Regions from separate parts of the Yersinia alsatica genome, predicted to be linked through region 3. Evidence: predicted binding sites of a transcription regulator. Region 3 holds the regulator's gene; each other region holds the start of a gene.

Region 1 (11,197 bases), 660 kb from region 3:
CCCAAAGGCTTTTTTTATGCTCAGCTAGCACGGAGAGGATAGTGAATGAGGCTGGGATAACTTTGGGTATTTTATATGATTTCATGGCATCCATTTCCATGCTGAAAGCAGCGTTATCATCTGAGTGGATATTCTTCTGTTTCTCGACGCAATGCTTATTGCACCCAACATCAATACTGAAATATAAGTTATCGAAAAGAATGGCGAGGGTATTTTTTATTCAGCCCCAAAATTGTTTTCTGATGCCCGTTATTAAGCAGCGAGTAATGCTTCGCTTCCCTCAGTAACACCAACAGTATCAATCACAGGAGAGTCGACCGGCGCGACATAAAACTGATTAGCTATAGCCATATCTTTAAGTGGCGTATCCACATCAACTCCTTGGGCTTTTAATTTCGCTAATATGGGTTCTGCATCCCCCCTTAGTAAACTATATACCCCAAGAGATTTTCCACTCGGACAATGAGGATGTGTCTGCGAATGGAAAAACATATAGAACGAATATTCAATATCATCGGTATTATCTAACCCATTAAATGATAACTGGGTATTCTGAAGTTGGAAATATATTTTATCCCCGCCCGGCGAGTTATCTAACTCAGCCTCAGGAGTCGGTATGATTTTATCGCCAAATGCCAAACTCCCACTTATACCGGGAATTAGGTGTTGATCAAAATCACTCCCTACTTTAATTTTTGTTTTATATCCCGTCACCATGGCGACATTAACACTTCCCGGCTGTTCACTCTCTTTTACAAATGCGTATACATCACCAGATCCTTCGGAATTATATACTCCGGCTTGAAAAAAATAATCATCACTTGAATCATTGGACATCGATTGTATCATATCGCCAAAATTAGCCGTCCATTTATGCGTGTAGGAAGATATAGATTCATTTTCAATTCCCGCTTGATATCTTATTTCAACTGCCATAATAGTATCCTTCTGATTGACTATTAATATATAATTCAGCGTTGGGTTATATCTGTTCTCAGGAGAAATAATAAATTATTTGGAACCACCGCCAGTAAAACAAACTAGAGCAACCAGAGGAAAGGCGGTGGTGATATTTCATTTATATAACCAAAGCATTATTATTTAATCTCTGACATTAAGCGGCCATTAATATTTCGGCACCGTCATATGAGCCGATAGTATCAATGATAGGTGCGTCAGCCATAACATCACTGCTAGCATCAAACTGGCTAGCGATAGCCATATCTTTAAGCGGGGTATCTACATCAATCCCTTTGGCTTTGAGGATATCGAGGAATGGCGTGGCATCGCCGCGCATAAAGCCGTAGGTGGCTTTATGCATCTCGCCTTGTTGGTTCTCTTCTTTAGTTTTGCTGGGATCAAATTCACCAGTAATGTCTAACCCACTGAATTTCAAGTGGGGATCTGCAAGCTGCTTACCTATACCATCAGTATTATTCTCCAATTTATCACCCAATACCAAACTGTCCATTTTCCCGGAGAAAGTATGTTGTGGCATAAAGGAGTATTTTAATTCCCCTTCCACAATCATCGCCTTATCTGCGCCATGGGAACTGGATACTGCATATTGAGTACCATTAAAAGTATCTCCTCCAGCGAAACTTCCATATTGTTTGGCACTTGATGTGGTTATATCACCATTCTCGGTAGCCCATTGCTGGCTGGCAGAAGAGATGGACTCATTAGCATAATTGCCATAATATTTGATAGTAACTGTCATAATAATATCCTTTTAATTAAAAATTACTCCGTGACTCATCATTGAATCACAGTGACCACAGGTGAAAATAATAACCTCACCTGAATTCTTTAAACTTAAAGCATAAAATTCAAAAACACATCATAATTAATATTTATTTAGTAGGTTTAAAATCTATATTCAATACCGCCCTGAATAGTACGACCACGATTAGGTGTCAGTGAAAGTGAATCACCATAATTAACAATATAAGCACGATTAGTTATATTTTCTATTGTTCCACGCAAAGTTAAATCATTCGTTACTTTATAACTAGCATGAATATCAAATAACGTATACTTCGGCCAATCAGCTACATAGGCAGTATTCGGATAACCATCTTTATTCGTCACCGACTTATCTTGATGTCCTTTGTTATAACGGATAGTAGTGCCGAAATCCAGCTTTTGATCAAATATTCTGCCACCCAAAACCAAACTACCTCTATCACCCGGCAAATAAGCTGAAGAACCAAATAAATTACTGGCCTTGTAGCATTCTATCTTATTATTTGCATCATTATCATCAATGGGATATGAACGAACCTTCCAAGAAGCATCCCTAATAATGCCATGCCTTTGCACTCCACCTAACCAAGCTTTTTTTGAACAAACACTATTAACACCAATCATTCTGGTATAATTTACCGTCGTATAAAATAAACCCGCATCATAACTTAATTGATACTCTAGCCCACGAAAATGTGTTGCTAACAAATTATTAATATAGGTTGCATTCGCAAAAGACTCACCACTAAATTTGGGCTTTTGTTTAGATAACTCAAGATTAATATAATTAGTTACCCGGGTATCAAAGTAGGCGAGCTTAGCAACCAGACGGTCTTCATTGATAAACAGACCTGTATGCTGAATATTTAGGCCGGCCTCCCAAGCTTTAGCGTTCTCTGCCGCCAACAAAGGGTTAGGTAAAATCCAACCATGGCCATGTGCACTACCGGTGGCCAGCATTTCAGTCATCGCCGGCGGTCGCCAGGATTTACCGTAGTGACCAAAAAACTCCAACCAAGGAACCCCGGGCTTAATGCCGATACCTGCGGTGGGTGAAAACTGTCTTGCACGGCGATTAACATCCCATGCCATCGTTAGCGGTGAATTAGAAGAACACCGGGTACTGACATGCTCGGACTGCTCATGCACCCTTGAGTCACAAGGATTTTCACGGGTATAAGGGTGGCGAAACCCATTCAGTGGCATCCAGGTATTACCTTGTATGCGAAATTGGTCATGCCGCAGTCCCCCCTCCAACCGCAGCCAATCATTGTAATCATAATTCAGCTGGGCAAAGGTGCTGGTAATGGCGCGCTGCCCTGCTGGCGTCAGCCCATTAACCCTTTTATCCACTGGAGTTATAACATCAAGGTAGTCATTTGTCGTACGCCCGCGGGAACGGTCACTAAACCACTCAAGGCCATATTTAATACGTAATTGATAGTGATCAGCAGCAGTCAATAAACTGGTATTTTGTAGTTGTAAACCTTGGGTCGTCAGGCGGGTTTGGGTCCAATATTGTTTGCGGAAAATGGCATTCGCGTTGTGGGTATCGGTGTAATCATCAGTGTCTACGTAATAGATTTTGGCGCTGGCGTCCAACCAGGCAATATGCTCCGGCTTTAGGCTATAATCCAAGCCAATATTACGATTCATTACATCGCTAGTACTGTTACTTAACCAACCATATGTGAAAATATGTGGTGTGGCTCTATCATATAAAAGAGTAAACATACCAGCATTGGGACTCTGTACTTGTGTTTGTAAATAACTGAGGACTAGCCGTTGATCGGTAGCTAAATTCCAACCTATTTTTGCTAACCGGGAGTGCATTTTATAGTGCGTAAACGCGATTTTATTATTCTTAATATCATGGTCAAATTTACTCTCTTTCGTCCCCATGCGTATTTCACCAAGGTAGCCTTTATTCCCCGGCCAATAGTCTTTTAAGTTACGCTCACTGGCGGCTATTAATATATCGCCATCTTCATTACCTAATGCCAGCATGGCACTACCAATAAATTGAGTACCATTATCGCCGGTTATAGCACGGATTTTGCCGCCAATTTCTTTTCCCTGTTCAAGGAAGTCGCTGGCATTAATGGTATTAAAGGTTGCAATTCCGCCAATGACTCCCGCCCCCCCTATACCGCTGGAGACACCTTTTTCAATGACCACATTACCCAATATTTCCGGATCGATATACATCACCCCATGGCGCTGGCCATGACCACTTTTCATAAAGTTCTGCCGCATGCCATCGATATTCATATTGATACGACCGTAATCTTGTATTCCACGGATATTAACCGAAAGTGCAGGGTCGTTCTGGCTAACACTGGAGTAAACTCCCGGCGTTTGTTCCAGTATATCGGCGGCATGGCGGGCTGGCCGGTGGTCCATTTGTTCGCGCGATATCTCGCTCACTGAGCGAGGTTTATCATAGATCCAATCACCATCATGAGGAGGGCTTGCCCCTTCCACTTTGAGCTCATCTAACACCATGTCATGCTCATTAGATGATTCAGCATTTACGCGCTCTGAATAACCCTGCGCACTGAGGGCCAAAAATAGACTTAAGGCCATTTTATTCATTGGTCTTATTATTGTATCTTTATCTCTAACTATATTATCCATTTATGAGATTTCATCCTTATTAATATAAAAATAATATATATATTAATCATTAGCCGTAGCTTAATGGCCTTTGAAATAAAATTCAGCAATAGGAACATCGCCAAATAATAGAAGTTATCCGGTGAGTGATATTGTGTTATTTTCTATAAATTAAATAAGTTACTGCATCAAATAAATGGAACATTACATTGGAAATAAAGTGCACTACTTTATTAGAGGGCAAGGTAATTTGTTTCAGTAAAATACATCGCTATTTCAGTTAAATTGATTCATTTAATTTTTTAATGCTAGTAGAGGTTTTACTATAGCGCCATTATTTGATAATAATTATCATAATCATTTCTGGTTATAAACTCAACGGCATATTAAAAATAAAACAGCATGTTATTGAGTGCATTGGTTTTATAAGAGAAATAAGTAATAAATAGTAGTTGGCGTTAAATGAATTAAAATTCCCACATAAAGTCGGTAGAAATAAAATATTGTCGAGTAGCTATAACGCAAAACGGGCCACAATAAATGTGGCCCGCTCCCAGTATTAATGAATTACATTAATACTCTGCAAATTAAAATAACCGCGTTTTAGCTTCAGCAATGGCCGATGCCACTTGCTGCGGCGAAACACCGCCTTTAGCGACCCGCTTATCCAGACAAGATTGCAATGCCAGAATCGGATACACATCATCATTGATGACCGCACTGAATTTCTGCAAATCACTCAGCGATAAAGCCTCTAATGCTTTGCCCTGACGAATAGCCTCAACAACCGCCTCACCCACAATATGGTGAGCTTCACGGAAAGGCACACCTTTAGCAACCAGATAGTCAGCCAACTCTGTCGCATTGGCATAACCTTGCTCAGCCGCTTCTTTACAGCGCGGGCGTTTTACTTGAATGCCATCCAGCACCAGCGCTGCCATATGCAGGCAATCAAGCCAGGTATCGAGTGCATCAAACAGCCCTTCTTTGTCTTCCTGCATGTCTTTGTTATAAGCCAGAGGCAAGCCTTTCAGCGTCATCATCATCCCAGTCAATGCGCCCTGTACCCGACCACATTTCCCACGGATTAATTCCAATGCATCTGGATTTTTCTTTTGCGGCATCAGGGAAGAGCCCGACGTAACGCGATCAGATAAGTCGACAAAAGCGGCTTCACCACTGTTGAAGAAGATCAAATCTTCGGCAAAGCGGGATAAATGCACCATGCCGATGCTGGCATTAGACAGCAATTCCAGTACATGGTCGCGGTCGGAAACACTATCCAGACTGTTACGTGTTGCCGAAGCAAAACCTAACCAGCCCGCCAGTTGTTCACGATCGATGGCATAAGCTGTTCCTGCCAGCGCACCACTGCCTAACGGACTGACATCCAAACGTTTTAGTGTGTCTTGCAGGCGGCTTTCATCGCGGGAAAGCATTTCAGCATAGGCCAGACACCAATGTGCGAAGGTGACAGGTTGTGCCCGTTGCAAGTGGGTATAGCCCGGCATGACAGCATCTTGGTTAGCTTCAGCAGTGATAACCAGCGCCTGCTGCAACTGCTGCACCGCGGTTTTCAATTCCGTTATCTGGAACTTACACCACAATTTCAGATCCGTTGCCACTTGGTCATTACGGCTACGCCCGGTATGCAGCTTTTTGCCTAAATCGCCCACTTTTTCAATCAGTTTGGTTTCAACCCAGCTGTGGATATCTTCCGCATCGCTGGCCAAAATAGCTTGTGGATCGGCCTGCACTTCTTCCAACAAAACAGAGAGTGCCTGCTCAAGTTGTTGCTGTTCTGACTCGGTCAAAACGCCAACTGTGACCAGTGCTTTCGACCAGGCAACAGAACCGATAATATCCTGTTCAGCCAGTCGGTAATCAAACCGCAGGGAATCATTAAACTGCTTAAAACGCTGATCTGCCGCCTGACTGAACCGTCCGCCCCACAATGCCATAATTTTGCTTCCCTAGATTGTGAATATACCCATCATCTTAAGGGATGATTGGCATTGAAATTGTGTTGATATAGAAAATCATAATATACCCAAAGTTGTTGGAGTTGCAGCAAAGCCGCAACTTCAAATACAGCGGGTATTAAGCCAGAATACGGGTGCCAATCGGCACGCCATTAAACAGGGCTGGCAGCTGATCGGCATGACGCCAACTGGCGATATCTACCGGACGACCTAATGAACGTGCCGCATCCAGCGCCGCATTCACTTTAACCACCATACCGTCAGTAATGATGCCCTGAGCAATTAATTGCTCGGCTTTTTGTGCCGTCATCTCCGCTATCCGTTGGCCCTTGCCATCCAGAATGCCACTGACATCTGACAGTAAAATCAAATCTGCGCCCAGCGTGGCAGCCAATGCTGTTGCGGCCTGATCCGCATTCACATTCATTAATTTGCCATCAATAGTGATACCAATAGAGCTGATGATTGGCATGTAATCCGCAGCCAGCAAGGTTTGCACCAAAGCCGGAGAACCCGGTAATGCTTTACCGACATGCCCCAGTTCGGCATCTAATGGCGTAACTTCTACAGTATTGCCATCGCCCAGACACAAACCGACAGCATTGATTTGGTGTTTTACCGCCCAAGCCAGCAGGGTTTTGTTAGCTGTACCGGCCAATGCACCGGTAATGATATCAATCTGATCGGCTGGGGTAACACGCAGGCCGTTTTTCTTCACTACCGGCAAAGCGAGTTTTTTCATCAAATCATCAACCAGGCAACCACCACCGTGCATAATCACCAGCGGGCGCTCATGTTTCTCACGATAGGTCACCAATGCAGTAAACAGGCGTTCCAGCGCTTCTTCGCTGTCCAGCAACACGCCACCTAATTTAATGACTAATGGGTTCATTATGTTTCGCCTCGATGTACCCGTCGTCTTTCAAGATGCAGGGTTGTTGGCTGCCATCATTCACTCAACTCATTGAGTTCATTCTGTTATCGCCTACCTGCAACTCGAAATCTATTGGGTATAATTAGATTATATTTCTGTATTTTCTGGTTCTGGCTCAGTGCTTCACCCTCTGGCCGCCTACAACAGCGACTGGGTTTCCGCAAAGCCAAAACGTATATTCATGCATTGGACAGCCTGTGCTGCCGCACCTTTCAGCAGGTTATCTTCTGTCGCGACAATAATTAAATGTTCGCCCTGTACAGAGAAACCAATATCACAGAAAGGTAAACCCACCACCGCTTTCAGTGCTGGCACGCCTTGCTGATATAACCGCACCAGTGGCTTATCCTGATATGCATTGTGGTAAGCCTCGGCGATATCTTGTGCTGTCACTCCGGCTTTCAAACGGCAGGTGATGGTCGCCAAAATGCCCCGGGCAAAATTCCCCAAATGCGGCGTAAAAATGACCGGGGTGCCAAGGTGAGCAACAATTTCCGGCTGATGACGATGATTAAACAAGCCGTACGGCTGCAAACTCACTTCACAGAAGCTGTTGCCGATACTGGCTTTACGTCCCGCGCCACTCACACCACTGACCGCGTTAATCACCGGCCATTGTGCTTCATTGAGCAAATCGCCATCGACCAATGGCTTAAGTGCCAGTTGTGATGCGGTTGGGTAGCAACCCGGTACGGCAATCAATTGCGCCTGTTTAATCTCTTCGGCCTGCCATTCAGCCAGCCCATAAACCGCTTTATCCAGCCAATCGGCATGTTGATGCTCGAAACCATAATATTGGCGGTAAAACGCTGTGTCCTGAACCCGGAATGCCCCCGAGAGATCAAACACCACGCAGCCTGCTGCCAGGAATTGTGGGGCTAAATCATGGCTAACTTCATGGGCAGTGGCGAGGAAGACAACATCAACACCTTTTGCCGCCTGAGCCACATCCACCAAGGGTTGCAGCGGAAGATCGATAATGCCTTTTAGTTGCGGATGCAGATCAGAAAGTAATTTTCCTGCATCTGCACTTTGCGCTGAAACCGTTAAACCGGTTATGTTCATATGTGGGTGACGATTCAGGTAAGCCGTAAGCTCCGCTCCGGCATAACCACTGGCACCAACAATCAGCGTATTCAACATGGGTTTAGTTTACCTTCTGACTAAATTGTATTTATGCGTTTAAAGACATAAATACTCAAAACCGTTATCCGGGTTCTCAGCAAGGTTTTACTGTTCCCCCACGTGATTGAGCATTGACATTTTCGTAAAATTAAGGGCGCTTTTGGGTTCCCTTACGCTCAAGCTTAATGTATTTTTATTCATAATTACTGCATGAATATTGATACTATCCTAACCAAAGGCTGTCAACAGTGAAGATGAAATTACCTCCATTTATTGAGCTGTATCGGGCATTAATCGCCATACCATCGATCAGCGCAACCGATAGTGCTCTCGACCAAAGTAATGAGTCGCTAATCAACTTGTTGGCCGGATGGTTTGCTGATCTGGGTTTTCGTGTCGAAATCCAGCCTGTACCTGATACTCGCCACAAATTTAATCTGCTCGCCTCTATTGGTGAAGGTCAGGGTGGATTGCTGCTGGCGGGCCATACCGATACCGTCCCCTATGATGAAGGGCGCTGGACGCGCGACCCATTCACCCTGACTGAGCATGGCAATAAGTTGTATGGTTTGGGTACCGCGGATATGAAAGGGTTTTTTGCCTTTATTCTGGATGCGGTACGCGATATTGATGCCAGTAAACTGAGTAAGCCGCTGTATATTCTGGCAACTGCCGATGAAGAGACCACCATGGCAGGCGCGCGTTATTTTGCCGCGTCTACCCAGTTGCGCCCCGACTTCGCCATTATTGGTGAGCCAACATCACTGCAACCGGTGCGGGCGCACAAAGGGCATATTTCCAACGCCATCCGTATTACCGGCCAATCTGGTCACTCCAGTGATCCCGCGCGTGGTGTGAATGCCATTGATTTGATGCATGAATCTATCACCCAGTTGATGAAACTGCGCACCACCCTGCAAGAGCGTTATAACAACCCGGCGTTTGCCATTCCTTATCCGACGATGAATTTCGGTCATATTAATGGCGGTGATGCCGCAAACCGTATCTGTGCTTGCTGTGAATTGCATATGGATATCCGCCCGCTGCCAGGCCTGACATTAAGTGATCTGGATGAGTTAATGACTGAAGCGTTGGCACCAGTGAGTGAGCGCTGGCCGGGCCGCTTGAGTATTGATGAGCTGCACCCGCCGATTCCAGGTTATGAGTGCCCAACCGATCACCATATGGTGGGCGTTATCGAGAAATTACTCGGTGAGCGCACCGCGGTGGTTAACTACTGCACCGAAGCGCCGTTTATCCAGCAAGTTTGCCCAACATTGGTATTGGGCCCAGGGTCTATCAATCAAGCCCATCAGCCGGATGAATTTATCGATATGGCCTTTATCGAGCCAACCCGCGAGCTAATTGGTCAGTTAGTTGATCATTTCTGTCAGCAGAAATAACCCTAATGGGGTAGTCGGATCAAAATTACCGATTAGCCAGACTGATAACCTGACCTCGGTAATTAAATTTCAACAATATCCCTAAAATTGATGTTTTTTTGCTAAAAATAGTGTCAATTGGGGTATGGAATTGAACGCGGCGAGTGGAAATGTCCATCTCAGCCTTTTGAGTGAAATTAATTTACAAAAAAAACCATAAAAGTTTATACCCAAAGTCATTGGCGTTGCAGATAGGCAGCAAGTGAACAAATCCCGATGAGCTGACACTGGTCAGTGATTCGGGTGAGTGAGCGCCGCTAACAACCCTGCGGCGTCAAGGGCGAAGGGGATATGGGTCAGGGGTCATATGAACGAACAATATTCCGCAATGCGAAGTAACGTCAGTATGCTCGGTAAACTACTCGGGGATACCATCAAGGAAGCGCTAGGCGAACACATTCTTGATCGGGTAGAAACCATCCGTAAATTATCTAAATCTTCGCGTGCTGGTAATGAAGCGAGCCGTCAGGAGCTACTGACGACGCTGCAAAATCTGTCCAACGACGAGCTGCTACCGGTAGCCCGTGCTTTTAGCCAATTCCTCAATCTGACGAATACGGCAGAGCAATACCACAGTATTTCGCCACACGGTGAAGCGGCAAGTAATCCGGAAGCTCTGGCCCAACTGTTCACCCGCTTAAAAGAGAAAAATTTGAGCGAAAAGGACATGCGCAGCGCGGTTGACGAATTATCCATTGAGCTGGTGTTGACCGCTCACCCAACCGAAATCACTCGCCGCACCCTGATCCACAAACTGGTTGAAGTGAATACTTGCCTGAGCCAACTGGATCACAACGATTTAGCCGATTACGAACGCAACAAGATCATGCGTCGTTTGCGTCAGTTAGTTGCACAATCATGGCATACCGACGAAATTCGTAAAATTCGCCCTTCCCCAGTCGATGAAGCTAAATGGGGCTTTGCGGTAGTTGAAAATAGTCTGTGGGAAGGTGTGCCCGCATTCCTGCGTGAGTTTAACGAGCAGTTGCAAAACTCCCTCGATTACCGCTTGCCTGTCGAGGCGGTGCCGATTCGTTTCACCTCATGGATGGGCGGCGACCGCGACGGTAACCCCAATGTCACCGCAGAGATCACTCGCCATGTGCTGTTACTGAGCCGCTGGAAAGCGACCGATTTGTTCCTGCGTGATATTCAAGTGCTGGTGTCCGAGCTTTCTATGTCGGAATGTACGCCGGAATTGCGTGAACTGGCCGGTGGCGAAGAGGTGCTTGAACCTTATCGCGAGCTGATGAAGCGCGTGCGCACCCAGTTGACCAATACTCAGGCCTATCTGGAAAGCCGTCTGAAAGGCGAGCGCGTATTGCCGCCAACTGACTTGCTGGTCAGCAATG
Region 2 (11,197 bases), 1.3 Mb from region 3:
CTCGAATCTGGTTCGTCAGCCCGGATGAACCGCACAACAAAGTGGCCTATTTTGTTGATGCCCCTTATCAGGTCGATAAAATCAGCCCGCAAGAGATGCAAGAATGGCAACAATTGGGGAAAGGCATCCAACTGAGTCTACCGGCACTTAACCCCTATATTCCGGATAATTTCTCTTTAATCAAAGCCGATAAAAATATAACTCGGCCGCAAAAAGTGGCAGAGCAACCGGGGTTGCGGGTGTTCTACATGCCAAGCCAATATTTTGCTGACGAACCCAAAGCTGATATCACGGTCGCTTTCCGTAATCCACATGCGCTGGACACTGCCCGCCATCAGGTGCTGTTTGCTTTGACTGATTATCTGGCTGGCCTGTCACTTGATGAACTGAGTTATCAGGCCTCAATCGGCGGGATCAGCTTCTCGACGGCACCGAATAATGGCCTGTATGCCACTGCCAATGGCTTCACACAACGGATGCCACAGTTACTCACTTCTTTGGTTGAAGGCTATTCCGGCTTTACACCAACAGAAGATCAATTAGCTCAGGCCAAGTCTTGGTATCGTGAACAACTAGAAGTTGCAGAGAAAGGCAAAGCTTATGAGCTGGCCATTCAGCCAGCCAAGTTACTCTCTCATGTTCCTTATGCAGAACGCAGTGAGCGGCGCAAATTGCTGGACACTATTAGTGTGCAGGATATCGTGACCTATCGTGATGCTTTGCTTAAACAATCTGCAATAGAAGTTTTGGCCGTCGGCAACATGACCGCACCACAAGTGACTGAGCTGGCTGAATCGCTGAAAAAACAACTCAGTTTGACCGGCACGACTTGGTGGACGGGTGAGGATGTGGTGGTTGATAAGGCTCAGCTAGCCAATATGGAACGGCTTGGCAGCAGCTCAGATGCTGCATTGGCGGCGGTCTACATTCCTACCGGTTATAGCGAGATTAAGGGGATGGCGTACAGTGCTTTGCTGGGGCAAATTGTTCAGCCATGGTTCTATGATCAACTACGTACGGAAGAGCAACTTGGCTATGCGGTATTTGCCTTCCCAATGTCGGTTGGCCGTCAGTGGGGCTTGGGCTTCTTACTGCAAAGCAACAGCAAGCAACCTGATTATCTTTATCAGCGCTATTTGGCCTTCTATCCACAGGCTGAAAAGCGTCTGCGTGACATGAAACCCGCTGATTTTGAACAATATAAGCAGGGGCTAATCAACCAATTACTGCAACGTCCACAAACACTGGATGAAGAAGCCAGCCGTTACAGTAATGATTTCAATCGTAATAATTTTGCGTTTGATAGCCGCGAGAAAATGATTGCTCAGGTGAAGCTACTGACTAACACGGCGTTGGCAGACTTCTTCCAGCAAGCGGTTATCAAGCCGCAAGGTTTGGCGCTGCTTTCTCAAGTTAAAGGCTTAGGGCAAACCGCTGGCGGGTATGCGGAGCTTAAAGGGTGGACGACGTATCCAACAACGTCTGCCTTGCAGGCAACTTTACCGCAGAAGGTATTGGCTCCATGACATCAATGACTCCCCAGCGGCTGGAGCCGCTAACGCTGCCCTTGTATGGCGAGAGGCTGATTGAAGCCTCTGCCGGTACTGGTAAAACTTTTACCATTGGGGTGCTTTATCTCAGATTATTGCTGGGCTTAGGTGGAGAGGCAGCATTTAGCCGCCCTCTGATGGTAGAGGAGATCCTGGTGGTGACCTTTACCGAGGCGGCAACTGAAGAGTTAAGGGGGCGAATCCGCGACAATATTCATGGGTTGCGCATCGCGTGCGTGCGGGGAGTCAGTGATGATCCAATGCATAAAGCTTTACTTGCTGAAATTACCGATCTGGGCGAGGCCGCAGCACAATTGCTGGCGGCCGAGCGCCAAATGGATGAAGCGGCAATTTACACCATTCATGGCTTCTGTCAGCGAATGCTGGCGAACAATGCATTTGAGTCTGGCATTTTATTTGAGCAAACATTGGTGCAAGACGAACTGCCACTACGCAGGCAAGCTTGTGCCGATTTTTGGCGGCGTCACTGTTATCCGCTCCCATTGACGATCGCTCGGGCGGTCAGTCAAGAATGGAGTGGCCCGGAAGCTCTGCTTAAAGACCTTGCTGCTTATTTACAGGGTGAGACGCCTAAATTTCGCCAAGCACCCGGTGAAGATGAAACGATACTCAGCCGGCATCAACAAATTGTGGTGCAAATTGATGCGGTTAAAGAGCAGTGGCGTGCTGCTGCCCATGAGTTAGAGGCTTTGATTAGTGGTTCTGGTGTCGATAAGCGCAGCTACAGCAGTAAACATTTGCCTAACTGGTTAGAAAAAGTCGGTATTTGGGCAGCACAAGAAACCGGTGACTACCAATTACCCAAAGAGCTGGAAAAATTTCGCCAGTCAGTATTATTGGAAAAAACCAAAAAAGGAGCCGCCCCCCAGCATGCTCTATTCAGTGTAATAGACCGAATATATGAACAACCGCTGACACTAAGAGATCTGATTTTAGCCAGAGCCATCAGTGAGATACGCACCTCCGTTCAGCAGGAAAAACGGCAGCGAGCAGAGCTGGGGTTTGATGACCTGCTCAGCAAACTGGATGCGGCATTACAGCAACCGGGTGGGGAGTTATTGGCTCAAGCTATCCGTACTCGTTATCCCGTAGCCATGATTGATGAGTTCCAGGATACCGATCCGCAACAATATCGTATTTTCCACACGCTGTACGGTGGACAAGGTGACTGTGGCCTATTGCTGATCGGCGATCCTAAACAGGCTATTTATGCATTCCGTGGTGCCGATATTTTTACCTATATTCGTGCCCGTTCAGAAGTAAGTGCCCGCTACACACTAGAGACAAACTGGCGTTCATCTTTCCCGATGGTGCAATCAGTAAACAGGCTATTTAGTTTGGTCAAAGTCCCTTTCTTATTTGAGCAAATCCCGTTTATAAATGTGGCGCCTGCAGAAAAAAATAGTCAGCTATCATTTGAAATAAAAGGGAAAAAACAACCTGCGCTCTCTTTCTGGCTACAGCCAGGAGAAGGGGTTGGTGTGAGTGAATATCAACAATTAATGGCGCGACAGTGCGCAGCTCAAATTCGTGACTGGTTAACTGCGGGTCAGCAAGGGCTGGCTCAATTAGTGACCGCCAAAGGTGCAAGGCCGGTTCAGGCATCTGATATAACCATATTGGTACGTAGCCGGGCAGAGGCGGCATTGGTGCGAGATGCACTGAGTGCGTTGGCTATCCCATCGGTTTATTTGTCTAATCGTGACAGCGTATTCGACACCACGGAAGCCAAAGACTTGCTGTGGCTATTGCAGGCGGTGCTAGCTCCTGAACAGGAACGGGCATTACGCAGCGCTATGGCGACTGGAATATTGGGGCTGGATGCCCAAATGTTGGATGCATTAAATCACGATGAGCGGGCTTGGGATGCTTTGGTAGATGAATTCGATGGCTATCGCCAGCATTGGCAGCGTCGTGGTGTGCTGCCAATGCTGCGGGAGGTTATGGCGCACCGCCATTTAGCGGAAAACCTGCTAGCTACCCCCGGCGGGGAAAGGCGGCTAACAGACGTGCTGCATCTGGGGGAGTTATTGCAAGAGGCTGCATCACAGCTTGATAGTGAGCACGCACTAATCCGCTGGTTGGCACAACAAATAGCACAGCCAAATCATCAGTCAGATAACCAGCAATTGCGTTTGGAAAGTGACCGCCATTTAGTGCAAGTCATTACTATCCATAAATCGAAAGGGCTGGAATATCCATTGGTATGGCTGCCTTTTGTGGGGAATTTCCGCCAGCAACAGGATGTGCTCTACCATGATCGCCACAGCTTTGAAGCATTGCTTGACCTCAATGCGGATGAAGAGAGTCAGGCTCTGGCGGAAGAAGAGCGTCTGGCGGAAGACCTGCGGTTATTATACGTGGCACTTACCCGCGCGGTTTATCATTGCAGCGTGGGTATTGCTCCGCTGATTAAAGGCGGGCGAAAAAAGCAGGGTGATAGTGACATGCACCTTAGTGCATTAGGCTATTTGGTGCAGCAAGGGCAAGCTGGAGATGCACAGTATCTGGCTGACAAACTTGCAGAGCTAACCACATTGGCTGCGGGCGATATTACTGTATCGACTGCAGGGCAACTGAATGAAACACCTTGGCAACCGCAGCCGGAAGCGTTGCCAGCTCTGGCGGCGCGTCAGTTTAGCCGACAGATACACGATTATTGGCGAGTCACCAGCTATTCCGGCCTACAGCAGCATGGTTCCAGTAAAAACGGCATATCACCAGTATTAAATGTGCCATTACAAGAGTTATTACCCCGGCTGGACACCGATGCTGCGGGTGAACAAGCAGTAATAACCGAGAACCGCTTAACGCCTCATACTTTCCCGCGCGGTGCTGCGCCGGGTACTTTCCTGCATGACCTACTTGAACCTTTGGATTTTAGCCAACCCATTGATCAAGAATGGCTTACCGAACAATTACAGCTGCAGGGCTTTGGTGAGCAATGGTCACCCATGCTACATCAGTGGCTAAACGACATTGTACAAGTCCCGCTGAATGAAACGGGTGTGACGCTGGCGGGGCTAACGCCACAGAGCAAGCAGGCGGAATTACAATTTTACCTGCCGATCGACGCGCTGCTACAAGCGCGAGAGTTAGACGCCTTAATCAAGCACTATGACCCACTTTCTCGCCAGTGCCCGGTATTGGATTTTCAGCAAGTAAGAGGGATGCTTAAAGGATTTATTGACTTGGTTTTCTGCTGGCAAGGCAAATATTACTTACTGGATTACAAGTCTAACTGGTTGGGTGAAGACAGCAGTGCTTATACCGCTGAAGCGATGACCCAAGCCATGGCTGAGCATCGCTATGACCTGCAATATCAACTATATACTCTGGCTTTACACCGCTATCTGCGTCATCGGTTAGCGAATTATGATTATCAACGTGACTTTGGTGGCGTCATCTATCTCTTCCTGCGTGGAGTCGATAAGCAGCATCCGGGTAACGGTATTTTTAGCTGCCGCCCAGAATGGGAGTTGATTGAAGGAATGGACAATCTATTCAGTGGTCGTGCTTTTGAGCTGCAATTCAGTGATGAAGGTGGCTCCGCCTCGATAGATGAGAGGGACGCAATATGATGGCGTTACTGGATCAGGCGGTTCGTGACCACTTACTACGCCCGCTGGATGTTCAGTTCTCGCGCATGATTGCCGGTGAAGACAATCCCATGCTGCAATTGGCTGCCGCTATTCTCAGTGCTGAAGCTGGGGCTGGGCATGTGTGTCTGCCACTAAGCTACTTGCAGCCGGATGAGCTATTTGGTGGTCGACAGCCGGGCTTATCACAAGCACTGTGGCAGACGGCGGGTTCGCCTGATAAATTGCTTTGGATTCAAGCTCTAAATAGTTCTCCAGCGGTCAGTGATGGTACGCGGCCAACGCCATTAGTTTTGCAAAATGACCGTTTGTATCTGCAACGAATGTGGCAATACGAAGGGGATGTCGTGCGGTTTATTGCCAGTGATAATGCCGCTTCATTCATTACTGAAACTAGAGTCGTCAACGAAACATTGCTGCGAGAAACTCTCGATGGTCTGTTTGGGCAGTCTGGCCCTAAAGTTGACTGGCAAAAAGTGGCAGCTGCGGTGGCTGCAACCCGTCGAATTTCCGTGATTTCTGGTGGACCGGGTACCGGAAAAACCACTACAGTCGCCAAGTTATTGACCGCACTGATACAACTTAGCCAAGGGCAACGTTTACGTATCCAACTTGCCGCCCCGACCGGTAAAGCTGCGGCGCGCTTGACTGAGTCTCTGGGCAATGCCATTCGGCAACTGCCATTGACTGATAATGAACGTAAGCTATTTCCTGACCAGGCATCCACATTACACCGCCTGCTGGGGGCTCAGCCTAACAGTCAGCGGCTGCGCTATCACCGAGGCAATCCATTAAACCTTGATGTGCTGGTAGTTGATGAAGCTTCCATGGTGGATTTGCCCATGATGGCACGGCTTATTGCCGCACTACCAGCCAAGGCTCAAGTGATTTTTCTTGGTGATCGAGACCAACTAGCGTCGGTTGAAGCGGGGGCGGTGCTGGGTGATATTTGCCGCTTTGCCGAGCTGGGCTATAGCGCAGCGCGAGCTGAACAATTAGCGCGCTTAACAGGATGCACACTGAGTGGGAATATACCCATTGGTGATGTACAAACTGACGCAGTTAATGTCCGTGATAGCCTGTGTTTGCTACGTAAAAGCTATCGCTTCGATGAAAAGTCCGGCATTGGGCAACTCGCCTTGGCCGTTAATGCTGGCAAGTATCACCATGCATTATCTGTTTTAAACGGCACATATTCTGATATCGAACGTTTCTCTTTGGCTGATGCCGATGATTATCAAGTATTGCTGGAAGACTGCGCTACTGGTTATCAGCACTATCTTCAACTGGCGACCACCGGCGCGCATGCCGCTGATGTGTTGGCGGCATTTGGCCGTTATCAACTGCTGTGCGCATTACGTACCGGGCCATTTGGTGTCAGTGGTTTAAATGAGCGGATTGAGCAGCTATTACATCGAAAACGGCTAATTGAACGCTCCCCTGGGCCATCAGGGCGCTGGTATGTTGGTCGGCCAGTGATGATTGGGCTAAATGACAGTGCGCTTGGTTTATTCAACGGTGATATTGGTATTGCTTTAATTGACTCTGAGGGAGAGCTGCGGGTGCATTTCCAATTACCCGATGGCAACATAAAGTCAGTACAACCCAGCCGCCTTCCGAGCCATGAAACCGCCTATGCGATGACTGTACATAAATCTCAGGGATCGGAGTTTGAACATACCGCGTTGGTATTACCCAATACTTTTATGCCAGTGTTAACCCGAGAGTTGGTCTATACCGCAATTACTCGAGCGCGTCAGCGCTTAACGCTGTATTGCAGTGATGCGGTGCTGGGGAGTGCAATTCGCACACCAACACTTCGTCTGAGTGGATTAGTCGATCGCTTGAATGAGCTGAAGAAATAAAACTAAGGGGGCGATAGCCCCCCTGATGTCATTAATGACCCGCTACAAATCAGCCAGCAGAATTTTTGAGCGGCGCTGATAGTTATACAGTTCCTGCTTCAGAATCGGTAAAACCTCAACTTCTGCCGGAGTAAAACCACGTTCCTGGAACCAATGAATGCTGCGGGTGGTTAACACAAACAGTTTTTTAAGCCCCATCTGCCGTGCCTGATTAGCAACCCGCTTGAGTAGCATTTCGCCGCGGGAAGAGCTGCGATAATCGGGATGCACTGCCACACAAGCCATCTCTCCGATTTGCTCCTCAGGGAATGGGTACAGTGCCGCGCAAGCAATGGTCAGATTATCCCGCTCAATAATGGTGAACTTATCGATCTCCATTTCAAGTTGTTCGCGCGAACGACGTACCAATATTCCTTGCTGCTCGAGTGGGCGGATCAGCTCCAAGATACCGCCAATATCATTAATGGTGGCGCGGCGAACTTGCTCAGCGCTCTCCATAACAATCTGGGTACCGATACCGTCGCGGGAGAACAGTTCTTGCACCAGCGCTCCATCTTCTTGATAACTCAGTAAATGGCTGCGGCGCACACCACTGCGGCAAGCCTTCACTGCGCCACGCAGAAAACGCACTGTCCCCGAGTTGTAATCACCTTCCTGTTCCAGATCTTCAATCCGCTTTTGCGCGTCGTTGGGGAACAGTTCTGAAATAATATTGCCTTCAATGTCTGTCACCCCTTGGGATGAGCAGAAGCCGATCATTTTTTCGGCTTTCAGTTTGATGGCCAACTGAGTAGCCACTTCTTCAGATGTCAGATTAAAGCTCTCGCCGGTAACCGACACGGCAACGGGCCCCAATAACACAATAGCGCCATTATCCAACTGGCGATGGATCGCTTCCTCATCAATCCGGCGAATACGCCCGCTATGGCAATAATCAACACCATCATCCACCCCCAGAGGTTGGGCAATGATAAAGTTGCCGCTGACGACATTAATATGCGCCCCTTGCAGTGGGGTATTATTCAGGCTCATCGATAATCTTGCCGTAATATCCAACTGCAATAAGCCGGCAGCCTGTTTAACCATTTCCAACGTGCGGGCATCGGTCACCCGGGTATGCTTATGATAAATAGGTTCGTAGTGATGCTGGGCCAAATTGGCGTCGATTTGGGGACGGGCGCCATAGACCACGACCAGCCGAATCCCTAGGCTATGCAATAACCCTATATCGTTGACGATGCTTGAGAAGTTTTCATGCTCAATCGCCTCGCCCCCCAGCATGACAACAAATGTCTTGCCGCGGTGCGCATTAATATAGGGAACTGAGTGGCGAAACCCTTGGACCAGTTCAGTACTACGTTCCTTCACGGCAGACCCTCTTTGAATTTTTATTCGGTATTTTTGTATTTTTATTCTTTTTTGATCAAGATGGCAAGCAGGAAATTGCTATTAAATGCATATGTATGGCACATGCTCATTAATAAATTGAATAACATAAAAATGTTTTTCTGATGACAGCTGGGGGTCGATTAGTTAAAGTTTTTCCTCATGAATTTTTTTTGTTCGATTTTTATTCATATTTTGGTAGTGACTTTGGAGTTACATGGCAGATTCAAATCATAATGTTAGGCGTCGCCGTCTACTACAAGGTGCCGCCGCAGCCTGGATGTTAAGTGTCACCCGGGTTGGATTTGCTGCTTCCTCTCATATCATCGCAGTAAGGGTTTGGCCCTCTTCAACTTATACCCGGGTAACACTGGAATCCAATACGCCGCTTAAGTATCGTCAGTTCGCGCTAAAAAATCCGGATCGGATTGTGGTGGATATTGAAGGCGTACATCTGAATAGCGTATTAAAAGAAATCAGTAGTCAGGTGCAGTCCGGCGATCCCTACCTGAAGCAGGCACGAGTAGGGCAGTTTGATAAAAATACTGTCCGGCTGGTGTTGGAGTTGAAGCAAAGTATCAGCCCGCAATTATTTACCCTTAAGCCCTTCGCTGAGTTTAAAAACCGCTTGGTAGTCGATTTATATCCGCAAGAGGGCACAACTTCGGCAGAGGATGACCCACTGCTGGCTCTTTTAGAGGATTACAATAAGGGTAATGTGGAGCGCACTTTGCCCGCTGAAGCGCCAAAAGCGGGTAAAGCAGGGCGGGACAGGCCGATTGTTATCATGCTAGACCCCGGGCATGGTGGGGAAGACCCCGGTGCTATTGGTCGAAATAAAACCCGTGAAAAAGATATTGTGTTGCAAATCGCCCGCCGGTTGCAGGCATTAATAAAAAAAGAATCGAATATGCGGGTGTTTATGACCCGTAATGAAGATGTCTTTATCCCACTGAAAGTGCGGGTCGCTAAAGCCCGTAAGTTGCGTGCGGATTTATTCATTTCGATTCATGCCGATGCCTTTACCAATCGAGCCGCCAGAGGCTCCTCCGTGTTTGCGTTATCGACCAAAGGGGCAACCAGTACTGCGGCGCGTTTCTTGGCCCAGACACAGAACGAAGCCGACCAGATTGGTGGGGTCAGCAAGAGTGGTGATCGCTATCTGGACCATACCATGATTGATTTGCTGCAAACGGCGACTATCAATGACAGCCTGAAATTTGGCAAAGAAGTGCTGAATCGCATGGGGAAGATTAACAAACTTCACAAGAATAGTGTCGATCAGGCTGGTTTTGCCGTATTGAAAGCACCTGATATTCCGTCCATTTTGGTTGAAACGGCCTTTATCAGTAATTTGGAAGAAGAGCGAAAATTACGCACCAGCCAGTTTCAGCAGCAAATTGCCGAATCTATCTTTGCTGGAATCAAAGCTTACTTTGCTAATGGCGGGGCGATGGCTCGGGTTTAGTCAGATTGATTGATATCAGCAGGGGCAGGATAGCCCTTGTTGGTAAGGGCTGGTGATAATGAGAAAGCCAGAAACAAAAAAACACCCTTGAGGGTGTCTTATGGTGATAAAAAATGATTAAGAATTGGTTGCGGGGGCCGGATTTGAACCGACGACCTTCGGGTTATGAGCCCGACGAGCTACCAGGCTGCTCCACCCCGCGTCCGTCTTAATACTATTTTCTATCTTTCTAGCTTAATGTAATTGGTTGCGGGGGCCGGATTTGAACCGACGACCTTCGGGTTATGAGCCCGACGAGCTACCAGGCTGCTCCACCCCGCGTCCGTCATTACATTTATTACTTTACTTCTCAGTAGCCACTTTCGTAGCTGGACATCTATTCTACCTAATTCGTCTTAACTTTCAAGACTATCGAACGACATTTGATACTGCTGGTAGCCAGTATCGGTTGGTTGCGGGGGCCGGATTTGAACCGACGACCTTCGGGTTATGAGCCCGACGAGCTACCAGGCTGCTCCACCCCGCGTCCGATTGAGCGCACTATACTCTGGATGAGATCTGTTGCAAGTAGTTTTGCCACTTAATTATGGTAAATAGAGTTTTTCGATTAATTTATCAACTATCTGTTTCCTTTTTCCCCACAACGCTGTCAGGGGATTTTTTTCTAGCTGCTGATTCCTTTATCCATAGGCGTTTGTTATCGTTCGCCGGTAGATAAAATAAGTAAGAGAAGGCGTGAAATGACAAGTCGTTGGGGCAAATACCTACTGAGTGGAATAATGATTGCCGTTCTGGCTGGTTGCCAATCGCGGCCAACTGATCGTGGGCAACAGTATAAGGATGGGCGTCTGGAGCAATCACTGGAGCTGGTGAATGAACCTAACGCGACAGGTAAGCCAGTCAACGCTAAAGATTATTCTGATCAGGTGAAGGTGATTAACCAATCTTCACCGGGTCTCTATAGCCGCAATAGCAATACTTTCAATGCGGTGCAAAACTGGATGTTGGCAGGGGCTGATACCAGTAAGTTAAGTCTGTTTGGTTTGAATGCCTATCAGATGGAAGGGGTAGATAATTTCGGTAATGTGCAATTTACCGGCTACTACACCCCGGTGCTTCAAGCCCGCTATACACCACAAGGTGAATTCCGCCATCCACTTTATCGTATGCCAGCGAAAGGAAAGCGCCGCTTACCTGATCGCGCTGCTATATATGCAGGTGCATTGGATAACAACAAATTAGCTATTGCCTACACCAATTCGCTAGTCGATAACTTTATGATGGAAGTACAGGGCAGCGGTTATGTTG
Region 3 (11,197 bases):
CGGCTCTGACCATTCTGCCCACGCTCAGCGCGGAAAGATTTCACAAAACGGTAGTCGATCAAGGTATTGAGGTTTTCATCAGCCAGCAGGTAAATATCACCGCCGTCGCCACCATCACCACCGTCAGGGCCGCCATTAGGAATATATTTTTCGCGACGGAAACTGACACAACCGTTCCCACCGTCGCCGGCTACAACCAGAATCGTAGCTTCATCTACAAACTTCATTTACTTTCTCCGTAACTCATTCATCAAGCTGCTATTTTTACCGAGCAACCTGATTTATTTCTGTCCGACGTGGCCACCAACGGTGCCCAATTGCGGAAAACATTGCACCTGCCACTACCACGAATGCGCCGACGTATCCCACAAAGTTGAGGGAAGGTGCGGCAAACATATCTGGCCAGGCCAGCGCCAATAAAATTGAAAAAAACAAGGTAAACAGCGGCGTCAAAGTGACGAGAGCGCTTACCTGCGCTGCCTGCCAGCGCGCCATGGCTTCAGCCAAAGCGCCGTAGCCAACCAGGGTGTTAACCCCACAGAACAGTAAACAGGCAAGTTGCCACCCATTTAGCTGCAAAATAACGGCTGGCTTCGCTAATGGGAACAGTGCTATTGCACATAAAGTGTACAACAATAATAAGATTTGTTGCGATGCCATACGCCTTAATAGCACCTTCTGAGCGACACCATAGCTGACCCAGACCACCGCCGCACAGATGCCTAATACCACACCAAGAGTGTAATCCGTCAGCCGAGTAAAGATTTCATGCAGACTGGTGTTAAAAAATAACAACAGGCCGCAAATCAACATACCCGCGCCAATAACTTGGCTGATGCGCATCCGCTCCTTTAAAATCAGGACACTGGCAACCATCATCCCAACCGGTGAAAGCTGCCCGATAACCTGAGATGTCGTCGGACTAAGATATTGTAATGATGAGCTGAAGAAGATGAAATTCCCCAGCAAGCCACAGGTCGCAATAATCAGTAATACCAACCAGCGACGTTGGCGAAAAAGTTTAAGAGAGGGCAACTGACGACGCGAAGCCAGAATAATCCCCAAGCCGATAGCTGCCATCATAAAGCGATACCAAACAATGGTATAAGGCTCCATAACTTCGAGCACTTGCTTCATTGCAATCGGCAAGGCACCCCAGAATACGGCAGTGGTTAGTGCCAAAAAAATACCTAAACCAGCTTGCTGCTTCGTATCCATTTTTTACCAGGGGGGTTAACCCAGAAATGTAAAAAGCCCCGCAACGAAATTGCAGGGCTTACATCTATTTACAGGACGCGAAAAACTTATTCAGCTTCGATGCTGATAAATTTACGGTTTTTCGGGCCTTTAACTTCGAACTTGACTTTACCGTCAGCCAAAGCAAACAGAGTATGGTCTTTGCCGCAACCTACGTTGATGCCTGCATGGAACTTAGTGCCACGCTGACGAACGATGATGCTGCCTGCCAGTACTGCTTCGCCGCCAAAACGTTTTACGCCAAGACGTTTACTTTCGGAGTCACGACCGTTACGAGTCGAGCCACCAGCCTTTTTATGTGCCATTTATCCGCTCTCCTAAATCTTAAGCGCTGATGCCGGTGATTTTAACATCAGTGAACCACTGACGATGACCTTGCTGCTTACGGTAATGCTTACGACGACGGAATTTAACAATCTTAATCTTCTCGCCACGACCGTGAGCAACTACCTCAGCCTTGATCTTGCCACCATCGACTAAAGGAGCGCCGATATTGATTTCTTCACCGTTAGCAATCATCAGAACTTGGTCAAACTCAACAGTTTCACCAGTTGCGATGTCCAGCTTTTCCAGGCGAATGGTTTGACCTTCGCTTACTCGGTGTTGTTTACCACCACTTTGGAAAACCGCGTACATATAAAACTCCGCTTTCCGTGCACTCCACTTTTGTAGTCCAGAGCGCACTATAAATATTCACAATAGGGCGCGAATTCTACGCAAAAATGTAGTGAATGACAAGTATATAATCAGCACAAGAGAAGAAAAAAAGCACAGTTTCTTACATCTCGTTTATTTGATAGATTTTTCAAGTACAATCATAGTCTCAGGGAACGTCATGTAATAATGTGGGCGGTAATCTCATCGCAGTTAAAGAGAAAAACAGCTGAATATAACAATGAACCTAGAAAAGATTATCGAGTTAACCGCGCCAGATATGGCGGCAGTAAACACAACAATTCTCGACCAGTTGAACTCTGATGTTGTCCTTATCAATCAGTTGGGCCATTACATCATCAGTGGCGGTGGAAAACGAATCCGTCCAATGATTGCTGTTTTGGTAGCCCGAGCGCTGAATTATCAGGGCAACAAACATATCACGGTCGCAGCATTGATTGAATTTATCCATACAGCGACTCTGCTGCACGATGATGTTGTCGATGAATCAGATATGCGTCGTGGTAAAGCCACAGCGAATGCTGCATTTGGCAATGCTGCCAGTGTATTGGTGGGCGACTACATCTATACACGTTCATTCCAAATGATGACCAGCCTTGAATCACTGCGGGTTCTTACATTGATGTCAGCAGCAACTAACGTTATTGCTGAAGGCGAAGTTTTGCAGCTCATGAACTGCAATAACCCTGACATCACTGAAGAAAATTACATGCAGGTCATCTATAGCAAAACCGCTCGCCTGTTCGAAGCAGCATCACAGTCTGCGGCCGTGCTGGCAGATGCCAGTGAAGAACAAGAACTGGCATTACAGAATTATGGGCGTTATCTCGGCACTGCCTTCCAGCTTATTGATGACTTGCTGGATTACAGCTCTGATGGCACCACTTTGGGTAAAAATACCGGTGATGACCTAAACGAAGGCAAACCGACCCTGCCGTTGCTGCATGCAATGCATAATGGCACACCAGAGCAAACAGCGATGATCCGACAAGCAATTGAACAGGGTAATGGCCGTCATTTACTTGAGCCTGTCTTGCAGGCCATGCAACAGTGCGGCTCTCTGGACTATACCCGCCAACGTGCTGAGGCAGAGGCAGATAAAGCGATTGCTTCATTACAGATTTTACCTGAAAGCCATTATCGTCAAGCCCTGGAAGGGTTAGCGCATATTGCCGTGCAACGCTCGTTTTAAGAAATCATTAGGAAACTCTGGCATAACTGCCCGAGTTTTCCTTCTCGCTAACAAACCAAACACAGTCCATCCTGCCAACCCCTTCATATCTAAGCCATTTTATAGCTTATTGCCGACTTTAGCTGATAAAGGTGAGAGCTGATTATTGCCCCCACTGACTCGCACTAATCCGTCTTCAGTCGCTCTATAAGACTTTTAGCACCCTCGCGAAATATAAAAGTAATGACCTGCTCCCTTTCTGCCTCGGTAAAACGATAATAGGCTTCAACCCATAGAGACAGCGGGTCTTGCCGCGTCGGCGTATACTTGGCGGGATCTTCCCTTAACTGTAATGAATTCAGTATCGTAGTGGGTAAACTCTCAATATGATACTCAACAGCCTTTCCCTGCACACCACGGCGGCGGCGCTGTTCCCATCCCTCACGTTTAGCCATGAGGTTTACTCCTTGTGGTGATGACGGTAGCCCATCAAGACCTGCCAATTCCTTAGCGGCAAACCACTCTTTTTTCATGGCGTTGCTTCCTAATATGCGTTGTGACACAAAACAGGAATATTTAGAAAACATTTAAAATTTTTCAGAAAATAAATGTTACTATGCTTCTAAATGATTACTTTATGTTCACAGTACGATTAACAATGTACCGTTATTTATATCACTAACACGTCAGCTGCTTAGAAAAAAAAAGGATTAAAGATGATTTTAAGGAAATCTGATTGGCATCCAGCCGACATCATTGCGGCACTACGTAAAAAAGACACCACACTGGCGGCCCTCTCTCGAAAAGCGGGCTTAAGTTCATCTACACTTGCCAATGCGTTAACACGCCCTTGGCCAAAAGGGGAATGGTTGATTGCTGAGTGCCTGGACATTCATCCTTCTGAAATCTGGCCAACACGCTATTTTGATGCAAAGACAGGGGTTCTTCTTGACCGAAAAGTAAGGATACGTCAGGCCAATGTACCGGCATAAAAAAACCGCCGATGAATAATGTCGGCGGTTGATGAGGCCATATTCAGAGGTCACTTTCGCCTTCTGTAATGGCCATACTCTCTATTATCACTTTCTATGCCCAAGTCATTAGCGCTATGGCAGACACCTGAATCATTAACCTTGGTCAGTGATTCAGGTGAACAAAAGCCACTGCGACATCAAACAACTCAGATATAGGTGTTATTTGACGAACTCTTCGCCCAACTTGATATCGTTATGTAACACATCAAGCATGCTGTCCAGTGCCTGCTGTTCAAAAGCACTCAGTTTGCCAATGTCTTTACGTTCAGCAACACCGTTTTTACCCAACAGGATTGGCTGAGCAAAGAAGCGGGCATATTTGCCATCGCCTTCAACGTAAGAACACTCAACAACATTGCTTTCGCCTTGCAGAGCGCGAACCAAAGAAAGACCAAAACGTGCCGCAGCCTGCCCCATGGACAGAGTCGCAGACCCGCCACCGGCTTTTGCTTCAACAACTTCAGTACCCGCATTCTGGATACGTTTAGTTAAATCGGCCACTTCTTGCTCAGTGAAGCTGATACCTGGGACTTGCGACAACAATGGCAAGATAGTAACGCCAGAGTGACCGCCAATAACTGGCACTTCGATATCCTGAGGTTGCTTCCCTTTCAGTTCAGCAACAAAGGTGTTTGAGCGAATGGTATCCAGTGTGGTGATACCGAATAATTTGTTCTTATCGTAAACACCGGCTTTTTTCAGTACTTCTGCGGCAATAGCAACAGTGGTATTGACCGGGTTAGTAATGATACCGATTAGCGCTTTCGGGCAAGTGCGCGCGATTTGCTCAACCAGATTACGGACAATACCCGCATTCACATTGAACAGGTCTGAACGATCCATGCCTGGCTTACGTGCAACACCAGCAGAAATCAGAACAATATCTGCTCCTTGCAGTGCTGGAGTAGCATCTTCGCCGCTGAAACCTTTAATATTAACAGCAGTAGGGATATGGCTCAGATCAACCGCGACACCTGGAGTCACTGGCGCGATATCATATAATGAGAGGTCTGAACCTGAAGGAAGCTGGGTCTTGAGTAGAAGAGCGAGGGCCTGGCCGATACCACCAGCAGCACCGAGAACTGCAACTTTCATCCTATACTCCTTATTATATTTAATTTAAATTTGCCGTGAATTCATCTATTTACGCACCTTAATTTATTGCGATTTTAAACACAATCTATTAACAGTCAGATTGAGATATCACGCATCAAAAAGGCGCATAATGCGCATGTATTTTAGAGTAAATCGCTTATTCATTAATGATATAGCGCACATTATTCTAAAATTTACTGAAGTATTCATGACAGGTTAATCGGCGGTTACATTACACCCTTCTGTTACATCAGAACAACATCATTTTAATAACATTTTGGTTACCAATTCCGAATACTAATAAAAGGCTGATTTAGCATAATCGTAACAGTAAGGTGATGTTAAAATTCCAATACACCTTGATATCAGGGCTTTTATCGCCAATACTCCATAGTCATGTTGAATAAAAATTCATTTAAATGCATAATAATCCCATTTACTATTGACTGCTCAGGGCATAAAAAATGCGTAACCCCGCAAAACAAGAAGATCTTATCAAGGCGTTTAAAGCGTTATTGAAAGAAGAGAAATTCAGTTCTCAAGGTGAGATCGTTTTGGCCTTGCAGGAAGAAGGCTTTGAAAATATCAACCAATCCAAAGTTTCGCGCATGTTGACCAAATTCGGAGCGGTCAGAACGCGCAATGCAAAAATGGAGATGGTTTATTGCTTACCTGCTGAGCTGGGTGTGCCGACGACCAGCAGTCCGCTGAAGAATCTGGTATTAGATGTTGATTATAATGATTCGGTGGTTGTCATTAATACCAGTCCAGGTGCAGCCCAGTTGATCGCTCGTCTGTTGGATTCATTAGGTAAAGCAGAAGGTATTCTGGGTAGCATTGCTGGTGACGATACTATCTTCACCACACCTGCCAGAGGTTTTACCGTTAAGCAGTTGCATGAGGCTATCCTCGGGCTATTTGAGCAAGAGCTTTAATCTCCGCACCTTGCTATCTGATCTAAAGATGCGGCTATATCTCTATATGATATGCCGCATTTGCTCTCTCAAACCCACAGCACCAACCTAAGAAACAGGAAATATCACTGCTTCTTACTTTTAAAACCATTAGATAACACTGCCTTTCCCCGATAGATGGTCAAAGCTGCCATTCTATTTCGCACTTTTAGTCAAAAACACTTATCACCTTGAAAATATTATACTTTTACTAAAATCTGCTGTTTTTTAACCACTTTTTATTCCTTTTCGTTCTAAAAAAGTAGTAACTAACGATAAAGTGACATCTAATATTATTAGCCCGCTATTAATATTCTCAGTTACTAGATGTATACTCATTTTCGTGACGTAAATCACACTTCTTGTGAAGTGATAAAAGAATAACTAGAGGCATAAACATGAACGTTAAAACTACTATCGCAACCATTAGCATTCTATCTGCACTATCATTTGGCGTTTTTGCAGCAGATTCCATCAGCGATAATCAAGCCGCTAATTTGAAACCCATGGGCACTATTACTGTGAGTGGTATCAACGGCGCACCCTCTGATATTCGTCAGGCTCTGTCTGATAAAGCCGATGCTATGGGTGCAAAAGCGTATAAAGTTATCGAAGCACGCGCAGATAATAACTGGCACGCCACCGCCGAGATTTACCAGTAAGTCTTTGCTCGCCACTATTGGCAATAGATGTGTAAGACAACATCGAAATTCGAATTAAATAACCAGTAAAAACAACAAACTGAAAGTATCAAAATCCATGATAAGCACTTTTGGGTTGTTGTGAACTATTGAGGAAAAATCATGAAAATCAAAACGACTCTGACGGCTCTTAGCCTACTTTCTGTTGTTGCTTTCGGTGCTCAAGCAGCACAATCAATTGATGCTGCGCAAGCCAGCAAAATGACTGACTTAGGTGCTATCAGTGTTAGCGGCATTACTGGTGCCCCTTCTGATATTGAACAAGCCATCGCAGATAAAGCAGACAGCAAAGGCGCTACCGCTTACAAAATCATTGGTATAAATGATGATAATGGCTGGCATGCCACTGCGAAGATTTACAAATAAGCTAAGCAATAAGCATGAAAGTAAATGCCCCATTTAAAGGGGCATACTTTCGAACACGATGGTTTATCCAATCGGTTGAAACATTAATTTTCAGCATATTGAATAGAGTATTGATAGAAACAAGGTCTTGATGGACCCCTTGGGGCACGTCAGCACCACGACAGAATAATCCCTCGTCGTCTATCCGACGAACCCTTTTACCCCCACTCTGCGGGGGCTTTTTTTATCCAGCTTAGTCCTGAGATTGGGCGTCTTGCTCGGATTTTTTAGTTAGGGCACTCAATAGCTTATCGTGAATCCCACCAAAACCGCCGTTACTCATCACCAGAATATGATCACCGGGTTGAGCTGTTTTCACGACCATATCAACCAGCGTATCAATATCGGCACTCCAATGTGCAGGCTGAATACAAGCCTCTGCGACTTCCACCACCTGCCAAGGAATGTGTTGAGGCTGGAACAGGAACACTTCATCGGCACGACCTAATGACGGTGCCAACTCGTTTTTGCACAATCCCAGTTTCATGGTGTTAGAGCGAGGCTCCAGCACCGCCAAGATTCGTGCCGTTCCTCCCACTTTGCTGCGCAGTGCCGCCAGCGTGGCAAGGATAGCGGTTGGATGATGAGCAAAATCATCATAAACAGTCACCCCATGAGCTTCACCACGAAGTTCTAGCCGACGGCGGGCGTTAATAAAATCACCCAAAACCCGACAAGCATCGGCTGGCAAGACCCCCACATGGCGGGCAGCAGCAATGGCCATCAAGCCATTATGCATATTATGTTCACCCACCAGTGACCAACTGACCTCACCCACTAATTCATTATCGAGAAACACTTCATAGACACTAGCATCAATTGACACTTTACGAGCAAACCAACTGCCGGTTTCACCAACCAGCTCTTGCTCACTCCAGCACCCCATCGCCATCACTTGCTTGAGATGATTGTCATTATCCGGAACAATGATTTTGCCTTGCCCTGGGACGATGCGAACCAGATGGTGGAATTGCTTCTGGATCGCTTTGAGATCGTCAAAAATATCAGCATGATCAAACTCAAGATTATTCATGATCAAGGTTCTTGGACTGTAATGAACAAATTTGGAGCGCTTATCAAAGAAGGCGCAATCATATTCATCAGCTTCAATCACAAAGAATGGGCTATTGCCTAACCGGGCTGAAACCTCAAAATTCCCCGGCACACCGCCAATCACAAAGCCGGGTTCATAACCGCAAGCTTGCAAAATCCAGGCAACCATCCCGGCAGTGGTGGTTTTACCGTGGGTCCCGGCAACAGCTAATACCCAGCGCTCTGGCAACACATGGTCATGTAACCATTGTGGGCCGGAAACATACGGGATGCCTTGTTCTAATACTGCTTCAACGCACGGATTACCGCGGGTCATGGCATTACCGATGATGACTAAATCTGGGGCCGGATTCAGTTGAGCGGGATCATACCCTTGGATCAAGTCGATCCCTTGATTCTCCAGCAGGGTGCTCATCGGCGGATACACGTTAGCATCCGATCCCGTCACTTCATGCCCTAATGAACGGGCGAGCATTGCCAGGCCGCCCATAAAAGTGCCGCAGATACCTAATATGTGAATGCGCATAAATTTTCCGTATTAATAAGCTTCGAATTTGTAGCCATTCTACCGCTCAGAATCAAAGAGAAGAAATGGAATTGCCTATGAATCATTCTCACCTTTGGGCTACACTGCTGCCATTGGGTGAGTTGTTCGTTAATAAATCGATATTTAACCGTAGATTCAGGGATTGTGTCATGAAAACGTTAGGCGAATTCATCGTTGAGAAACAGCTAGACTTCTCTCACGCCACCGGCGAATTAACTGCATTACTTTCAGCAATCAAACTCGGCGCAAAAATCATTCATCGCGATATCAATAAAGCAGGACTGGTTGATATTTTAGGTGCCAGCGGTGTTTCTAATATTCAGGGCGAAGACCAGATGAAACTGGATCTGTTTGCCAATGAAAAATTGAAAGCTGCCCTCAAAGCCCGTGGCGAAGTTGCTGGTATCGCCTCCGAAGAAGAAGATGACATTGTTATCTTTGATGGCGGGCGAGCAGAAAATGCCAAATATGTGGTTCTGATGGATCCGCTGGATGGTTCTTCAAATATTGACGTGAATGTGTCCGTCGGTACTATTTTCTCCATCTATCGTCGTATTACCCCATTTGGCACCCCAATTACCGAAGCCGACTTCCTGCAACCGGGCACCAAGCAAGTTGCGGCAGGTTATGTGGTTTACGGTTCTTCAACCATGCTGGTATATACCACCGGTTATGGTGTCCATACTTTCACTTACGATCCTTCACTGGGTGTTTTCTGTTTATCCCATGAAAAAGTTCGCTATCCCGCAACCGGTTGCATGTATTCCATCAACGAAGGGAATTACATTAAATTCCCACTGGGTGTGAAGAAATACATCAAGTATTGCCAAGAGCAGGATGAAGCCACCAAGCGCCCATATACTTCGCGCTATATTGGCTCACTGGTAGCCGACTTCCATCGTAATCTATTGAAAGGCGGCATTTATATTTACCCAAGTACTGCCAGCCATCCACAAGGGAAACTGCGTTTGCTGTACGAATGCAACCCGATGGCATTCCTAGCAGAACAAGCCGGTGGTAAGGCAACTGATGGGGTTAACCGCATTCTGGATATCGTGCCGGAGAAATTGCATCAGCGCGCACCTTTCTTCGTCGGCACAAAATCCATGGTTGAAGATGCAGAAGGCTTTATTGCTAAATTCCCGGATGATGAAGAAGCGAAGTAAATGGCGCGAGTGCCGTAAAAAAGCCACCGATTGGTTTGGTGGCTGGATGTTTACGGCAAAGACCAGAGAGCAGCGGCCCTAAGCCGCTGTTTTTTTTATGCGACAGCCAGTTTATCGCCCTGTAATTTAAATACCGCCATGCTGGCGGACAATGCATCGGCTTGTTCCTCTAATGAACGCGTCGCGGCTGCGGCCTGTTCAACCAAAGTCGCATTCTGCTGGGCAACCTGATCCATTTGAGCAATAGCCACATTCACTTGCTCAATTCCGCTACTTTGTTCATAAGTCGCAGCGGAGATTTCGCGCATCAATGCGGTCACGCGACTGACTTCACCCGCAATCTCAAACATGGTTTTCCCTGCGGATTCAGCCATATCCGCCCCTTCACGTACCCGATGTTGTGATTCAACAATCAAGTCTTTAATCTCTTTGGCTGACTGCGCACTGCGCTGTGCCAGATTGCGCACTTCGCCCGCCACCACAGCAAAACCACGCCCCTGTTCACCGGCCCTGGCCGCCTCTACCGCTGCGTTAAGCGCCAGAATATTCGTCTGAAACGCAATGCCGTCAATCACGCTAATGATATCGGAGATACGCCGCGAACTGGTGGTGATCGCCTGCATCTTATCCACCACATGACTGACAGCCTCACTCCCTTTATTGGCAAAATCCGACACACTCATCGCCAGACGATTGGCCTGATCCGAGTTTTCAGCATTCATTTTTACCGTCGCGGTCAACTGTTCCATACTGGCCGCCGTCTGCTCCAATGAAGAGGCCGACTCTTCAGTACGTGCCGCCAAATGACTGTTACCCGCAGCTAACTCCCGCGAACCGACACCAATTTGCCCGCCAACATCACGTACATTACTGACCGATTCCACCAGCGACTGCTGCATGGTTTGCAAGGCTCTTGCCAGCCGCGCCAATTCCGTATTGCCGTCACTGTTAATGTTATGAGTTAAATCACCATCGGCTATATATTCAAGCTGATGAATTGATTGCTCCAATGGCTGCAAAATAATGTACTTAAGCGCGAACCACGCCAGCACCGCAGAAATCAGCGTAATCAGCCCCGCCGCAACAATGATGGCCAATTTGATGTTGGCTGCACTGGTGGCTTTATCAATTTGCAGTTGT

What was found. The regulator ArgR, encoded in region 3, controls arginine synthesis, uptake and breakdown. The targets are predictions, from matches to a motif close to ANTGAATAAAAATACANT.
Region 1: argC (N-acetyl-gamma-glutamyl-phosphate reductase) is a predicted target of ArgR. The motif match lies at 8,588-8,605, and genes of this name have one in related genera.
Region 2: argA (amino-acid N-acetyltransferase) is a predicted target of ArgR. The motif match lies at 8,436-8,453, and genes of this name have one in related genera.

Annotation. Positions count from the first base shown of each region.
Region 1 is NZ_CP104006.1:4,713,472-4,724,668, forward strand. Features, by position in the region: gene N0H69_RS21315 (type I secretion system permease/ATPase) at 1-100, opposite strand, end outside; gene N0H69_RS21320 (heme acquisition protein HasA) at 253-936, opposite strand; gene N0H69_RS21325 (heme acquisition protein HasA) at 1,115-1,720, opposite strand; gene N0H69_RS21330 (TonB-dependent hemoglobin/transferrin/lactoferrin family receptor) at 1,867-4,383, opposite strand; gene argH (argininosuccinate lyase) at 4,950-6,323, opposite strand; gene argB (acetylglutamate kinase) at 6,463-7,236, opposite strand; gene argC (N-acetyl-gamma-glutamyl-phosphate reductase) at 7,417-8,421, opposite strand; gene argE (acetylornithine deacetylase) at 8,658-9,806, shown strand; gene ppc (phosphoenolpyruvate carboxylase) at 10,153-11,197, shown strand, end outside.
Region 2 is NZ_CP104006.1:1,766,358-1,777,554, forward strand. Features, by position in the region: gene ptrA (pitrilysin) at 1-1,526, shown strand, start outside; gene recB (exodeoxyribonuclease V subunit beta) at 1,523-5,152, shown strand; gene recD (exodeoxyribonuclease V subunit alpha) at 5,152-7,035, shown strand; gene argA (amino-acid N-acetyltransferase) at 7,078-8,403, opposite strand; gene amiC (N-acetylmuramoyl-L-alanine amidase AmiC) at 8,639-9,889, shown strand; tRNA gene N0H69_RS07740 (tRNA-Met) at 10,015-10,091, opposite strand; tRNA gene N0H69_RS07745 (tRNA-Met) at 10,134-10,210, opposite strand; tRNA gene N0H69_RS07750 (tRNA-Met) at 10,339-10,415, opposite strand; gene mltA (murein transglycosylase A) at 10,630-11,197, shown strand, end outside.
Region 3 is NZ_CP104006.1:475,386-486,582, reverse strand. Features, by position in the region: gene cgtA (Obg family GTPase CgtA) at 1-227, opposite strand, end outside; gene N0H69_RS02220 (DMT family transporter) at 265-1,218, opposite strand; gene rpmA (50S ribosomal protein L27) at 1,305-1,562, opposite strand; gene rplU (50S ribosomal protein L21) at 1,582-1,893, opposite strand; gene ispB (octaprenyl diphosphate synthase) at 2,153-3,124, shown strand; gene N0H69_RS02200 (DNA-binding protein) at 3,289-3,636, opposite strand; gene N0H69_RS02195 (helix-turn-helix domain-containing protein) at 3,820-4,095, shown strand; gene mdh (malate dehydrogenase) at 4,297-5,232, opposite strand; gene argR (transcriptional regulator ArgR) at 5,697-6,167, shown strand; gene yhcN (peroxide/acid stress response protein YhcN) at 6,584-6,847, shown strand; gene N0H69_RS02175 (YdgH/BhsA/McbA-like domain containing protein) at 6,989-7,252, shown strand; gene mpl (UDP-N-acetylmuramate:L-alanyl-gamma-D-glutamyl-meso-diaminopimelate ligase) at 7,485-8,870, opposite strand; gene fbp (class 1 fructose-bisphosphatase) at 9,041-10,057, shown strand; gene N0H69_RS02160 (methyl-accepting chemotaxis protein) at 10,153-11,197, opposite strand, start outside.